3 regions of the Longimonas haloalkaliphila genome follow, and region 3 is predicted to be linked to each of the others. Evidence: riboswitches for the same ligand, from Rfam matches in the RefSeq annotation. Region 3 holds a riboswitch; each other region holds the start of a gene.
The links. A riboswitch is a leader RNA that binds a small molecule or an ion and turns the genes downstream of it on or off. The one in region 3 is predicted to bind cobalamin.
Positions count from the first base shown of each region.

Region 1 (4,583 bases), 1.9 Mb from region 3:
CCCACTATTGTGTCGCGCTGCCAGAAAGTGCGTTTCGACCCGCTTTCTCCAAGTGCAATTGCCGGAGCGCTTCAGGAACGCGAAGCCCTTCCATCTGGCGAGGCCTCTATGCTCGCTCGCATGGCCGATGGGTCGTATAGCCACGCCCTGCAGCTTAACGAGAGTACCCACCTGCGCGAGAGCCGCACGCTGGTACTCAACTTTCTGCGCGCGGCGTACACGCGCAAAACGGATGCCCTGAACGAACGGATCGACGCAATCGATCGGCTCGGACGCGAGCGGGTGAAGGGGGTGCTGCGCCTCATGATCCGGTGGGTGCGCGACCTTATGCTCTACCAGACACTGGGTGACGAGGCGCCGCTTGTGAACGTAGATCAGGCTGAAGCCGTGGCGAACTTCTGCCAGCATCTGCCCGATGCCGATCTGGAGGCGATGGTCTCGCGCGTGGAAGAGGCGCTGCATTTGGTCGGACGCAATGTGCGCACGCGGCTTGTGCTGATGAACCTGGCGCTTCAACTGGGTGCTGCTATGAAAGGCGGCACGAGCATCCCCGTCTACCAACCGCTTCCTGAACAGGCGCTTACATCTGCACTCTATGAGGCAGGGTAGCACATGCAGGGTACCTCATGCAGATTATGCCTTGCAAAACACAGCACAAAGCCATACTGAAGCTTTCCGTCTGCCGTAGGCGTCCGCTGTTGTATCGTTCGTATTGTGTGAAGTGGTGGACACTCTGTAGGAGGCGCGTGTATGTTATAGGTGCTTATATATCGCATCTGTAACAATGCGGTAGATGGCCCCGCTACAGGTTCGCTGTTTTCGAATGGCGATGAAAAGGGAATCTCGTGCCAGCGCGAGCATATGCCAGAACGTGCTATGTGCCCGTACTGAAACCGAGAGCTGTACCCGCAACTGTGATCCGGTGCTCCGCCTCTCGCCGTCTGCGCTCACTGTTCCATAGAATGGGAAGAGCCAGCCGCACCAGCGAGGTGTAGACACGACCTGTGAAGGCGCAAGCCTCGTACGGTCCGCCGGCAAGCCAGGAGACCTGCCTGTGGCGTGCATTCGTCACCTTCCTCCGGGAATAGAGGGAGCGGCGTTGGCCCACCTGTTTGACGTCTGGCGCTGTGAACCGCCGGGGTCTTCTTGCTGGTAGCGCATACCGTACCCACAGCCAACGGGTATGTGTAGCGCCTGCAGCATCTTCTGGGGCGACGACCCTCCCACATCAATGAGGCATGGTCGTTTCGTTCCGTCGTTTCTTTCTGTGGAGTGCCTTCGCGCTGATGACAGCGTCGGGATGCGTTGCCGGTGCCGCATCGGCCTCCGACCTTCCCCTCGCGCCGCGCGATACCGTCGACTGGGCGATCAACCTGCCCGAGCTGACGGTCACTGCCACACGTATCCCTACGACGGTGCACAACGCGCCGGCTTCCATCGCGCGCATTGACTCGACAGCGCTTGTGGCATCTGGCAGCGCAACGGTGGCTGATGTGCTGGAGCGCCGCTCATCCGTTCATATTCGCCGCGCCAGTGCTTACGGACTCGCCAGCGCGTCGTCGCGGGGAAGCGGTGCTTCGCAGACGCTCGTACTGCTCGACGGGCACCGCATCGCCAATCCGCAGCTCGGGCAGACAGATCTTTCGCTTATCCCTTCTGTGCTTCTGCAGTCGGTCGAGGTGATGCAGGGGCCCGCGGCGCCGCTCTACGGCAGCGACGGGATGGGCGGGGCGGTGCACTTGCGTACCCGGGCCCCCGCTAAGCCCGCGCTTGCCCTTACGACACGGGCTGGTGCCTTCGGGCAGCATGGCGGGGATCTGCTCGTCGGCGACCGTGCAGGCGACTGGAGTTGGGTGGCAGCAGCGCGCTACGAGCGCCTGCAAGGCGACTTTCCGTACGAAGATCGGGCACGCTTCCCAGCAGAAACAGTGCGCCGCGACAACGCCGACCGCACGCAGTACAGTGCTTTCGTGTCTACGCATACCGCCGCCACCGACCGTTCGCGCGTCGCGGCCCTGGTTACGGCTACGAACCGGGGACTCCCCGGAACGAGTAGCCTGGCGGCCAACACCGAACGGCAGCGCGACCGCAGCGCTCGCATGTGGGCACATCACCGGTGGCGCCTGGCTTCAGGCACGCTCACCACCCGTGGGTTTGCTCAGTACGATGCGATCCGCTACCGAAATCCGGAACAGAATATCGACGACACCGGACACACCTACGTGGCCAGCACCGAAGCCGAGTGGGAAGGCGGCGTAGCAGAGACGTGGAGGCTCAACACAGGCCTGTCGGCGCAGTCCAGCTGGGCGCGCCATCCCAGCCTGCGAAGTCAGGCTACACAGCAGCATGCCGGACTCGCCGTCAGCGCCGTCCGCACCGGCGACCGGGTGCGATGGTATCCGGCTGTACGCGTAGACGCATACCGCGTGCCCGAAGGCACGAACCGCGTCGCCACGGCTCCGCGCCTTGGCATCAACCTTACGCCGCTACCAGCGTATGACGGATTGCGCCTCAAGGCACATGTTGGGCGTGCCTTTCGGATGCCGACGCTCAACGATCGTTACTGGCAGCCCGGCGGCGTACCCGACCTGCGCCCCGAGCGCGGCTGGAGCGCCGACGCAGGCGTTCGATGGCAGCGGGCGTCCAGCCACACATCGCTTACGATCTTTGAGCAGCGCCATACCGATCGCATCGTCTGGACGCCCACCACGCAGGGCTTCTGGGCCCCGCAGAACGTGCAGCGCGTACGGACACGAGGCGTAGAGGCTGATGCAGCCACTACGATCCGCACGCTTCCGTATGTTGACATTACAACCGGGTTCAGCGCCGCATTTACCGATGCGCGCGACCGCTCGAATCCCGAATCGTCTTCATACAACCAGCCGCTACGCTACACCCCTCGAACGACCTTTACGCCCTACGTTACGGCGTCTGTAGGAGCGCTGGCGCTCGATGTGAACGTGCGTCGCATCGGGCGTCGCTACACGACCAGCGACGGCTCACGATCGCGTGCCCCGTACCTGACAGCCGACACGCAGCTTCGGGTGGAGCAGCAGTGGAACGATCTGTCTGTGCAGCTGCGCCTTCAGATTGAGAATCTGCTCAACACCGACTACACCCTGCTCAACGACCAACCGGTTCCGCCGCGACATGGCACCGTATCGCTCCGTGTGCAGCTATAAGAGAACCCTTTTGCAGAACAGAACACTTTTCTACCAAAACGGCGCATCCATCTTACATGTTTACATGGATGCTGCATTGATTCATGCCTTCTGTAACTCCTTTACGTCCTTATGATCAATCGTACAGCTTCATTACCCCTTGCTGCGCTGCTCCTGGCAGGGCTCCTATTTATCGCTGGATGCGACCTGACACCGCTTGACAGCGACACGATCAACGTTCAGACGTCTGATGTCGTCGTTGCCAACGCCGGCGCCTTTGGCGGGCAGAACAGCAGCTTCACCTTTATCGATCCCAACGTCGAAGAAGGAGGAGCCGTTACGCGCGGCGAAGGGGAATTTGCCTCGTATATTCAGAGTCACATTCTGCTTGATGAGCGGTATCTGGCAGTCTTTGGCGAAACCGCGTCGGTCGGTCTGTTTGACCTCGAAACGCAAGACCAGCTTGGCCTCGTTGAAGGCATTCCTAACCCGCGTTACACCATCTCCGATGGCGCCGTCGCATATGTTACCAGCAAAGACTTCAGCGGCGAAGGCCAGCCGGGGGTCTACGTGGTGGATGTAGCCAACCGGGCCGTTGTCGATACCACGTTGCTTGACAGAAATCCCGAGGGACTCACCGGAACGCAGAACCAGATCTACGTGACAACAGGTGAGCAGGATGGCGAAATTGTGGTCATCAACCGGGCCAACAATGAGATTGTAAACCGCATCGATCCGGAGTGCGACACGCCGCGCCAGGTGTACCGCACCGCCGAGGAAAATTTGGCTGTGGCCTGTACTGGAGCCACCATCTTCGATGAAGACTTTAACGTCGATGAAGACTTTAACGTCGTTGAAGAGACCGACGGAGCCATCCGGATCATTGATCGGGCCAACGGCGATATTCTCGCTCGCGAAGACCTGCCCGGACAGCTGACCTCGGCAAGCGCACAGCAGCGCGTGTTTTTCACTCGCATCCTTAATGAGATGTATGTAGTGCTTAATGGCAACACAGTCGTGCGTTACGACGCGAGCACGGGCAACCGGGAAGACATCGCCATCGACGGCCCTCCCATTGGAGCCATTGCAGTGGATGCCGTAAACGAAGTGCTTTATCTGGGACGCCCCGACGAGGACAATCCGTTTGGAGCAGCCGGCGTCGTTACCGTGAACGAGTTCGGAGGCGCCGAGCTCACGTCGTACGATGCTGGCATTGCACCCGGACACATTGCTCTTCGCATCACCCAAACCGAACAATAGTGAAGCGGCTATGCGGGGCCGGCACCGCAGTTCTGGCATGCACGCGATTGGCACAGCAAGGCATCGCGAACATAGGAGATACGCCCATGACGATAGACCGATGTTACTGCTACAACGTACCGTTTGCACACCTGCGCGACGTAGCGCGCGACACAGGTGCGC
Region 1 is NZ_AP043948.1:3,559,284-3,563,866, reverse strand. Features, by position in the region: gene holB (DNA polymerase III subunit delta') at 1-609, shown strand, start outside; cobalamin riboswitch at 790-1,070, shown strand; gene ACZ48V_RS13945 (TonB-dependent receptor plug domain-containing protein) at 1,239-3,182, shown strand; gene ACZ48V_RS13940 (YncE family protein) at 3,294-4,421, shown strand; gene ACZ48V_RS13935 ((2Fe-2S)-binding protein) at 4,508-4,583, shown strand, end outside.
Region 1: linked by a shared signal. The riboswitch ahead of ACZ48V_RS13945 (TonB-dependent receptor plug domain-containing protein) and the one ahead of ACZ48V_RS06485 (acyl-CoA thioesterase) in region 3 are both predicted to bind cobalamin.

Region 2 (4,583 bases), 670 kb from region 3:
TCACCGCATCCAGAAAGAAGGTGAGCGTCTCCACCGCATCGGTCTCCTTCCACTCATCGTAGTGCAGCACATTCATCGACGAAAGGCAGCAGACGAAGCTCTCCTTGGCGTTGGAGGGCAACGCGATCTCGCTGCAGAGGTTACTCGCCTTTATCTCATAGCCCTTGTCTTTGTAGACCTGCGGCTTGCCGTTATTTACATTGTCCCGAAACAGGATGTACGGAATGCCCAGGTTCATGCGGGCCTCGATGACCTTGGCCCAGAGCGCGCGTTTCTCGGCATCGCCGTCGATCATCTGCTGCATCCAGTCGTCGCCCACGACCACGCCGTAGTACATGGTCTGGATGGTGTCGCCCTCGGTCTGGATGTTGAGCCACTCTTCAACGTCGGGGTGCTCAATATCGACATAGCCCGCAAAGTGGCCTCGGCGCGTTTCGCCCTGGCTTACCACGTTGATGATCTTGTCGAAGAGCTGTGCAAACGGATACGTACCGTTTGAGGTACCGTTGTTAGTGATTTCAGAGCCACGCGGGCGTACGTCGCCGAAGTAGCCGCTGGTACCACCCCCTACCTTGGTCATCATGCCAACCTCGGCATGCGTGTCAAGAATGGCTTCCATCGAGTCGCCGATGTAGGAGCCGAAGCAGCTGATAGGAAGGCCGCGGTCGAGCCCGAAATTGGCCCACACCGGTGACGCAAGCGAGTAGTACCCGCGGCTCATGTAATCAAAGAAGCGATCGCCAAACCCGTCAATACCAAGGATCTCCTCGGCCCGGTCGGCAATGTCGCGGACGCGCTCTTCAGGACTGGTGCCTTCAAGCAAGTACCCGCGCCGCAAGAACGTGCGCGAGTGATCGTTTAACCAGTCGAAGGAAGCGCGCTTGCGACGAACTTTTGTAGTTGGCATAGGCGGTTGTGATTTATCGGAATGGACAGATGGAAGATACGTAGAGGGATACGCGGCCATTGTGCTTGCTCAGAGCACATCATGCGCATCCTTCTGCCCCTACACGCTGAGGCAATGAAGCCGTAGGGGAGCGGTTCTGGGATGGGCCGCGTCCTAAAACAGATCGTCGCCGCTGACGCTCTGGGTCATTTTGGAATAGGTGGTACCGCGCTTCGAGAAGAAGTCGTTGCCTTTTGTGAGCAAGATTTCTTCGTAGAACCAGCGGGTTTCGGCGAGCAGGTCGCTGTCAACTTCAAACAGCGGGTCGACATCGACATGGTCGAGCGAGGCGTTGAACTTGTCGCGCAGAAAAGCATCGACCACGTTGCGCGGAAGGAAGTCAAGCTCACCCTCTTCAAAAATCCAGTCGAGCACCTTTTGCTCGGCCTGATAGGCGCGGCGGCAGGCCTCGGTGACCTGCGCGTCGAACTCGTTACCAAACCAGGTCGGATACTCTTCACGCATCACGTTGATAAGCTCTACGCCGAAAAGCCCGTGGATCTGCTCCTCTTTCGAGGTAGCTTCGACCGCATTGGCGACGCCTTTGAAGCGTTTCTCGTACTTGTCGAACGAGAGCATGATGAGGAACTGGCTGAACAGGCTCACATGCTCGATAAAGATGCTGAAGAGCAAGATAGAGAGCGCAAAATCGCGCTTGTCGGCGCTGTCGGCCGCCTCCAAGGTATCTTCGAGGTACGCGATGCGGTCGCGAAGGGCCGGAATGGTTTCGACGTCTTCGAAAGCCTCGTTCAGGCCAAGCAGCTCCAGCAGGTGTGAATACGCGTCGAGGTGGCGCACCTCCGACTCAGCGAACGTCATGCCTACCGCTCCCACCTCGGGCACCGGAAGACGCTTGTAGATATCGGCCCAGAAGGTTTTGACAGATACCTCAATCTGCGCGATGGCGAGCATGGTTTTGGTGATAACACTACGCTCCACATCGGTGCAGTTAACGTGGAAGTCTTGAATGTCACCCTCAAAGTTAAATTCGTCGTGCACCCAGTACGACTGACGAATGGCCGTTTTAAACTTGAGCAGGTGCGGGTACTGGTAGGGCTTGAGGTTGACGCGCTTCTGGAAAAGGGGCATATAGGCTCGGGGCAGGCAAGCTTATGAAAGGAACCGTTCAAGCAAGACCCTGCGCGCCAAAGCGTTGCGTAGGCAGCTACGCCCCCCGTGTGTCGCGCAGGCGATCCGCTTTGAGCAGGGTCAATCGGGGCTGAAGCAGTCTGAACTGGAAACCTGACTGACGGAGCGGTTTGCGCGGCATGTAGGATGGTTAGCGTGACCACGAACCCCAGGACGCGTGGGGAGTCGGGTGTTTTGCAGCGTTGGATAACGGCACTACGTGTAAACAGCCGACGTGTTGTTTGGTCGCTCGTGCACGCGGGCATTCGGACTGTAACCGCTGCGCGACAGTGCCGGAGTTGCACCGGCTTCCCCCGTAGGTGCTTTTGCCGAGCATGCAGCGTATCGGCAAATTCCTTCCGCGCCACGACAGCGCGGCCGTGCAGAGCACATATGTGTTTGAGCGTGGCATACTATGTACGAGATGCGCGGGAGAGTGTCAAGCAACAATCTCGTAGGAACGACGCCGGAAGCGCTCCCAATTCAGCCCCACCTACGGCAGGGGCCGTGTAAGCCTACCCGCCCCTCTTTTCTCTTTCAAGCTTGTCACGTTTGCACGAGAATGCACCGGGTACGGGCCGCATGCCGCGCCGTTTGCACGCGTCTCGGTGGACAGGCCGCTACGGGATGAGCTGTATCTGTTCGCTGATGCGGTTTGGCTCAATCTCATCGGGGTCTTGTGGACGGGCCTGCACGTAGTAGGCTTCTTCGAGGTAGGGCTCCACAAAAAGATCGAAGTGCACCGGATCAAAGGGATGCGCGCGCTGCCCGCCGGGATAGACGACATGTGCCTCCGGGCGATCGCCCGAAAAGTCGACGACAGCCCGCTGGCTCGCGGTGTGCGACACGCGCAGTCCGGGCGCCTGCAACAGCGTCGACGCAAAGCCCGGGAACGGATGTGGCCCGCGTCCGAGCGAGGCAAACGGCCCTGCTGGCAAGAGATGGGCAATCTCAAGCTGATGATGGTCGCCCCATCGCCACGCCTCGGGGTCCCACGTGTATCGCGCAGCCAGCGTATCGGCAGTCGCATCGAGGGCCAGGCCCATCAGCTCCAGACCGGTTTCGGTGGTATCGGTGTCAACACGGTTGAACCATGGCGCTTCCGGATCGTGCTCAAGCAGGTCGAGGAGCACTGCGTCTTGCGGACGCCGCGCTTCGCTGAAGACGGGCTCGTCCCACATCATGTCGCGCAGCACCCGTAGGAACGTATGCATCACAAGCGGCTCGTGGCGGTCGGTCGTGGCGTGGCCTTCCCACCTAAGCAGCCAACGGCGCACTGCGGTGCCTCGCTTGGTGAGCCGAGCGGGTTCCACCGCCTCGATAAACGGCGCAAAGGCCTCACGCTCTTGCACGTAGACATCCACCTGGTACGCCTTCATGTCGTTCAGACTGTGTTGCTCGCGTGCATCGAGCAGCGTCTTCAGACGCATAGAGCGGTAGCCGTCGCGCCAGTCGTGTCCTGCGTAGTGCGGGTACGACGGGCCAACCGGCACCTGATTAGCGGATCCCAGTACCCCCCGCTCTGGATTGTGCACATGCGGCATCTCATCGTGCGGCACCCACCCGGTCCACGCGTGGGCATCGGTGCTTCCGTCCAGGATGCTCTTACCGGTGCCGGAGGCTCGCATGGGGAGTGCACCGGACATCCGCATCCCGATATTTCCCTCCGTATCTGCCATCGCAATGTTCTGCATGGGCGCATGCCAGTCCGCAAGCGCGCTGTCGAGCACAGCCACTGACGTGGCGCGGTTCATCTGCCAGAGCGCATGCAGCGTCCGATTGGGATGATGCGCCACCCACTGCAGCGCAACTGCCTGCGTATCGGCCACCGACTGCGGCGTGTCCGGCAGCAGCGGTCCCCACCGGCTGATGCGTAGCGTATCCAGCACAGGCGTGGTGCCCTGCATGTAGAGGGTATCGACCTGCAGCTCAAGGTCGTGCCACGTCCCATCGTAGCGGTACTGCGTGCGGTCGTCGTTCACCGTAAGCGCGTAGTGATCGACGACGTCGGCCCCTGCGTTCGTGAGCGCCCAGCCCACATGATCGTTTACGCCCTGCACGATGACCGGCGCCCCCGGTATCGTAAGTCCCGACACGTCTGTCGTGGGCGTATGCAGATGCACCTCGTACCAGATCGACGGCACCGACACGCCCAGGTGCATGTCATTCGCCAGCAGCGCCCCGCCTGTGCTGCTACGCGCAGGCGCCACGGCCCAATTGTTCGACCCCTTCCCGAAGCGATAGCCTTCCAGCGCCGTGTCTTGCAATTGGTGATGCGCGGCGTAATGGGCCTCCAGAATAGCCTGCACCGGACCCGGTGGCGCTACGCTCGCCGGTTGTAAGGGTTCGTGTTGCAAGGTTTCATGATGCGAGGCCTCGGCAGCGCCCTCCGGAAACATGGATGCGTACAGTCTGGATGGGTGGTCAGGGTAGAGCGTCGCGTAGTCTTCCGGGGAAAGCGCTTGCTGCAGCGCATGATAGACCGGTGCGTCGCTGCGGTACGTGAGGT
Region 2 is NZ_AP043948.1:2,310,982-2,315,564, reverse strand. Features, by position in the region: gene ACZ48V_RS09055 (ribonucleoside-diphosphate reductase subunit alpha) at 1-907, opposite strand, end outside; gene ACZ48V_RS09050 (ribonucleotide-diphosphate reductase subunit beta) at 1,061-2,035, opposite strand; adenosylcobalamin-variant (AdoCbl-variant) riboswitch at 2,327-2,406, opposite strand; gene ACZ48V_RS09045 (penicillin acylase family protein) at 2,695-4,583, opposite strand, start outside.
Region 2: linked by a shared signal. The riboswitch ahead of ACZ48V_RS09050 (ribonucleotide-diphosphate reductase subunit beta) and the one ahead of ACZ48V_RS06485 (acyl-CoA thioesterase) in region 3 are both predicted to bind cobalamin.

Region 3 (4,583 bases):
GGCGACCGGATCGACAAGATTGAACTCACCGAGGTATGGGAGCGCGTGCTGCCCATGGTAGCAGAACATGGCGTCATTGCTACAGCATACGATCGCGAGAACGGTCCGCTCAGCCGCGTGCATCAGGGCGCCCTCGCCTACCTGCTTCTGCCTGCCTCCGACATGATGGGCTTTCTGCTGGCAACCACCGATGGCTCGATTGCCACCCTGCTCCGCTCTGGAAACGAAGCGCTCATCGACAGGGTCGGGCCTCATCTGATGAGCCGCGACCCCGAAACGTTCTGGACGAGTGGCCAGTGGCGCACCGAGCAGCAGGGCGGCACGGACTTGAGCAAAGTAGATACAGAGGCCCGGTATGAAGATGGCACATGGCGGCTGTACGGCCACAAGTGGTTTACCTCGTCTACCGCAGCGAACATGGCCGTTGTGCTGGCGCGCCCCGAATCTAACACAGAAGGACGTGCAGGGCTTTCCCTGTTCCATCTTCCCATTCGCAGCAACCACGCCGATTCACCGAATGCGGGCATCCGGGTGAACCGGCTCAAGGAGAGCATGGGAGCCAAGAAGCTGCCAGTGTCTGAGGTCACCCTGGACGGTGCTGTGGCCCATCCAATTACTGAGCTGAAGCACGGCACGCGTCATCTTACCCCGATGGTGGATCGCGCCCGTATGTGGAATGCTCTGATCGCCGTAAGTAGCATGCGCCGCGGCCTGGCACTGGCGCGCGACTATGCCCGCCGCCGCAAAGCCTTTGGTACCCCCATCATCGAAAAGCCGCTGCACTACGACACGCTTGCCGATGTTCAGGCTACTTTCGAAGGGGCATTCCACCTTACGTTCCGGTTTGTAGAGCTCGTCGGCAAAGAAGAAAACAACGCGCTTAATAGCGACGAGCAGCACCTCCTCCGCGCGCTCTCCCCACTCGTCAAGCTCATTACAGCACGGCAGGCGGTTGAGGTAAGCACAGAAGTCATTGAAGCATTTGGCGGCTCTGGATACGTCGAGGAAACCGGAATCCCTACGCTGCTGCGCGACGCCTTTGCGCTTCCTCTATGGGAGGGCACAACCAATGTGATGTCGCTCACCGCGCTGCGCACCCTGCGCCGCGACGGACGCCTTGAGGCGGTGCATAACGAAATTAAACGATGCGCAGCTTCTGTCGAGACGCCCGCGCTGAAACATGCGATGAAGCAAGCACAAGATGCCTTTAAAGCTGCTGTGCAGTGGCTCGCGGAAACGCTTGAAAACTACGGCGAAAAAGCCCTTGAGGCCGGAGCCCGGCGCTTCACGTATACCATCGCTCATGCACTGGAGGCTGCGCTGCTCATCCACCATGCCCAGTGGGCTATTCAAGAGGAAGGGCGGCGCCCCATTGCCGTTGCCGAGTACTTCACAGCCAAAGGGCTCAATCACATTGCCCGGCGTACTCACTACGACGGATATATGCTTGCGCAGGACTTCAACCGTCAGTCGCTATTCCAGGATGAACTTGCCGTAGATACCGGGTCGCAGCAGGCTGTATAGCAACACAAATTACTTGGTGGATGCGCCCGTTTGTACAGGCCGGTGGTAGTGCTTTCGCATGCTCCGGTCTGTTGCCTTTGGCTGCATGGAAGGCCTCTGACGCGGACTTTTTTACTCCCAACCATGTGTGATCGTCTCCCTTAAACTCATCGGCCCCACGCTGTTATGCCGTCTACGCAAACGCCCGATGTGGCGACGCTCCCCCTTCCCAAGAAGGAGCGCTACACGTACGCCAACTATGCCACGTTGCCGGAAAATGGGTCCTACGAACTGATTGCCGGATCCCTGATCATGGCTCCACCGACCACTTTGCGTCATCAACACGTGCTCCGCCGTCTGGCCTGGGCGATACAGCGTTACCTCGATCAGTCGGCGATCTCATCCCGGTGAGTTGTTGTTTGCTCCCATAGATGTTTTCTTGACAGAAAACACCACCATGCAGCCCGATCTGGTGTACATTGCCTACACGCGGCGTGAGATCATCACAGAACAGCGGATTGAAGGCGCCCCTGATCTCATTGCTGAGATCTTTTCCTCCTCCACCGCCTACCGCGATGTGGGGATCAAGAAACAGCTGTACGAACAGCACGGCGTACGCGAATACTGGACGCTCCGCCCGGAATCGCAGGCGGTTGAGGTTCACGTAAATACCGACGCCGGTTTCACACAGCATGCGCGTGTCGTGGAGGCGGGGCTGGTAGGCTCACCCGTTATCGACGGAGTCGAGGTCAAGGTGGCCCATCTGTTTTCTTCTACCACATAAGGTTTCAGACGTATGACCAATCCTTTTCCTGCCATTGCGCGTCGCTTTGCTGACTGTCCCAACGAGCTGCGCCCCGACGGCATTACCCACGCCATCGGTCAGACGATTCCGTTTGTGGATACCGCCGGGGTGCACATCCGCACGTACACGCCCGAAACGGTGACGGTCGCGCTGAGCCCGGAGCGTGCCGTATCCAACCACATCGGCACGATGCACGCGGCGGCGCTGGCGCTGCTGGCAGAGACGGCTTCCGGACTCGTCACGGCTCTGAACATCCCCGATGAGAGCGTACCCGTCATTCGCACACTCGACGTGTCGTTTCAGCGTCCGGCTCCCGAACGGATTACGGCCACCGCCTCGCTCGATGCCGACATGCGCAACCGTCTCGGTGCTCGCCCCATTGGTCGCGTGGATGTGCCGGTGACGCTCATGATGGGAGACGAAGCGGTCGTCGAAGCTACTGCCGAGTGGGCCTGGCTGCCCGCCTCGCGGCTTAACCTGCCAGATTGACTCCTGCCCCCCCGGCAGGCATGCCCAATGCCGTCGTCGTTCCCAGCATCGTCTCGGCTTGACACTTACCCAGAATCCGCCGTATCATTTGGAATACATACCCATCAAGGCTGTGCTGTCGTGGCACGGCGGCTGAATGACCTGGGGCATCACGCCCCGTCATGCAGCGTCTCGGGGGAAGTCCGGTGAAAATCCGGCGCTGTCGCGCAACGGTGAAAGTCCGAATGCCTGCTTGATGCAATAGAATGGCGACTGGCTGTGCTTTGTAGTGCCTTTTGTAGTGGTGCCTTCTGTACACGCCATGCGCCGCGCCCACGCGTTCTGGGATCCATGGTCCGCAGTGCATTACGGTTGAAGCAAGCCCGTACGGGTCTGAAGATCACGTACCTGCTTTGCCCTACGCCGTTTTTGTGTATCCGATACCTTGTGCGCGCTCCAGGCGTTCAAGGTTTTCCTATTTACGGATACGCTACTATGTCTAACACAGATGCCCCCTCCCTTTCGCCCGATACCACCACCCGTATGGTACGGGCTGTCTTTCCGGGCGACACCAATCACTATCACACCCTCTTCGGCGGCTCGGCGATGGCCTGGATGGACCAGGCGGCATTCATCTGCGCCACCCGCTGGTGCCGCTCTAAAGTGGTGACCGTCCATACCGGCGAAATCAGCTTCCAGGAGCCCGTCCCTGAAGGCACTATCGTGGAACTCGTGGCTCGCGTTGTGAAGACCGGAACGTCGTCGATGCATGTGCGCACCGACATGTTCATCGAGCCCATGGATCAGTACGAACGCATTCTCGCATGCACGGGTACGTTCACGCTCGTTGCCCTCGGAGCTGATGACAGCCCCGTTCCCGTGCCTTCGCTTCAGGATGTACCGCAGAATGCACCGGTTGTATCCGACACAGGGCAAGACGCATCGCCGGACGCATAGCGGCATTGGGAAGTGCTTTCCCCCACGCCCCCCGTGTACACCTGTGCACTGCGTGCGTGCTGCCGACCCATGCAGCGCGCAATCTGTCTTTCTTTACTTTCTTTAAATGCAAAGCCCTATCTCTTTTATGATCACCTCAACCAACCTTGGATTTCCGCGCATTGGCGCGCAACGTGAACTCAAAAGAGCAGTCGAAGCATATTGGGCGGGCGACGCGTCGCGCAGCAGACTAATCGATATCGCTCGTTCGCTACGCCTTCGGCACTGGCGCCTTCAGAAGGATGCAGGACTCGACCACATTCCCTCCAACGATTTTTCGTTCTACGATCAGGTACTCGATACCATCGCGATGGTGGGAGCCGTACCGCCCCGCTTTGACTGGAACAGCGACCAGGTTGACCTCGATACGTATTTTGCAATGGCTCGTGGCGTACAGGAAAAAGAGGTAGATGCAAGCGACGGCGATTATGCCCGCACAGCGGCGATGGAGATGACCAAGTGGTATGACACCAACTATCATTATATCGTACCCGAATGGCATCCCGGTCAGTCCTTCTCGCTTTCATCCACCGGGGCCATCGACGCGTATAACGAAGCAAAGGACGCCGGCATAGAGACCCGTCCGGTGCTCCTTGGTCCGGTCTCGTTGCTGCTTCTGGGCAAGGCGCAGTCTGCCGAAGTGCAGCCGCTCGACCTGCTAGATAACCTGCTCCCTGTATACGCTGAGGTTCTGAATCGCCTCGAAGAGGCTGGCGCACAGGCGGTACAGATCGACGAACCCCACCTGGTGATGGACCTCTCCGACGCTGCCCACGATGCCTTTCGGCAGGCATATGCCGTCCTCGCCGAA
Region 3 is NZ_AP043948.1:1,639,326-1,643,908, reverse strand. Features, by position in the region: gene ACZ48V_RS06505 (acyl-CoA dehydrogenase family protein) at 1-1,524, shown strand, start outside; gene ACZ48V_RS06500 (hypothetical protein) at 1,690-1,914, shown strand; gene ACZ48V_RS06495 (Uma2 family endonuclease) at 1,943-2,287, shown strand; gene ACZ48V_RS06490 (YiiD C-terminal domain-containing protein) at 2,300-2,797, shown strand; adenosylcobalamin-variant (AdoCbl-variant) riboswitch at 2,956-3,034, shown strand; gene ACZ48V_RS06485 (acyl-CoA thioesterase) at 3,272-3,733, shown strand; gene metE (5-methyltetrahydropteroyltriglutamate--homocysteine S-methyltransferase) at 3,861-4,583, shown strand, end outside.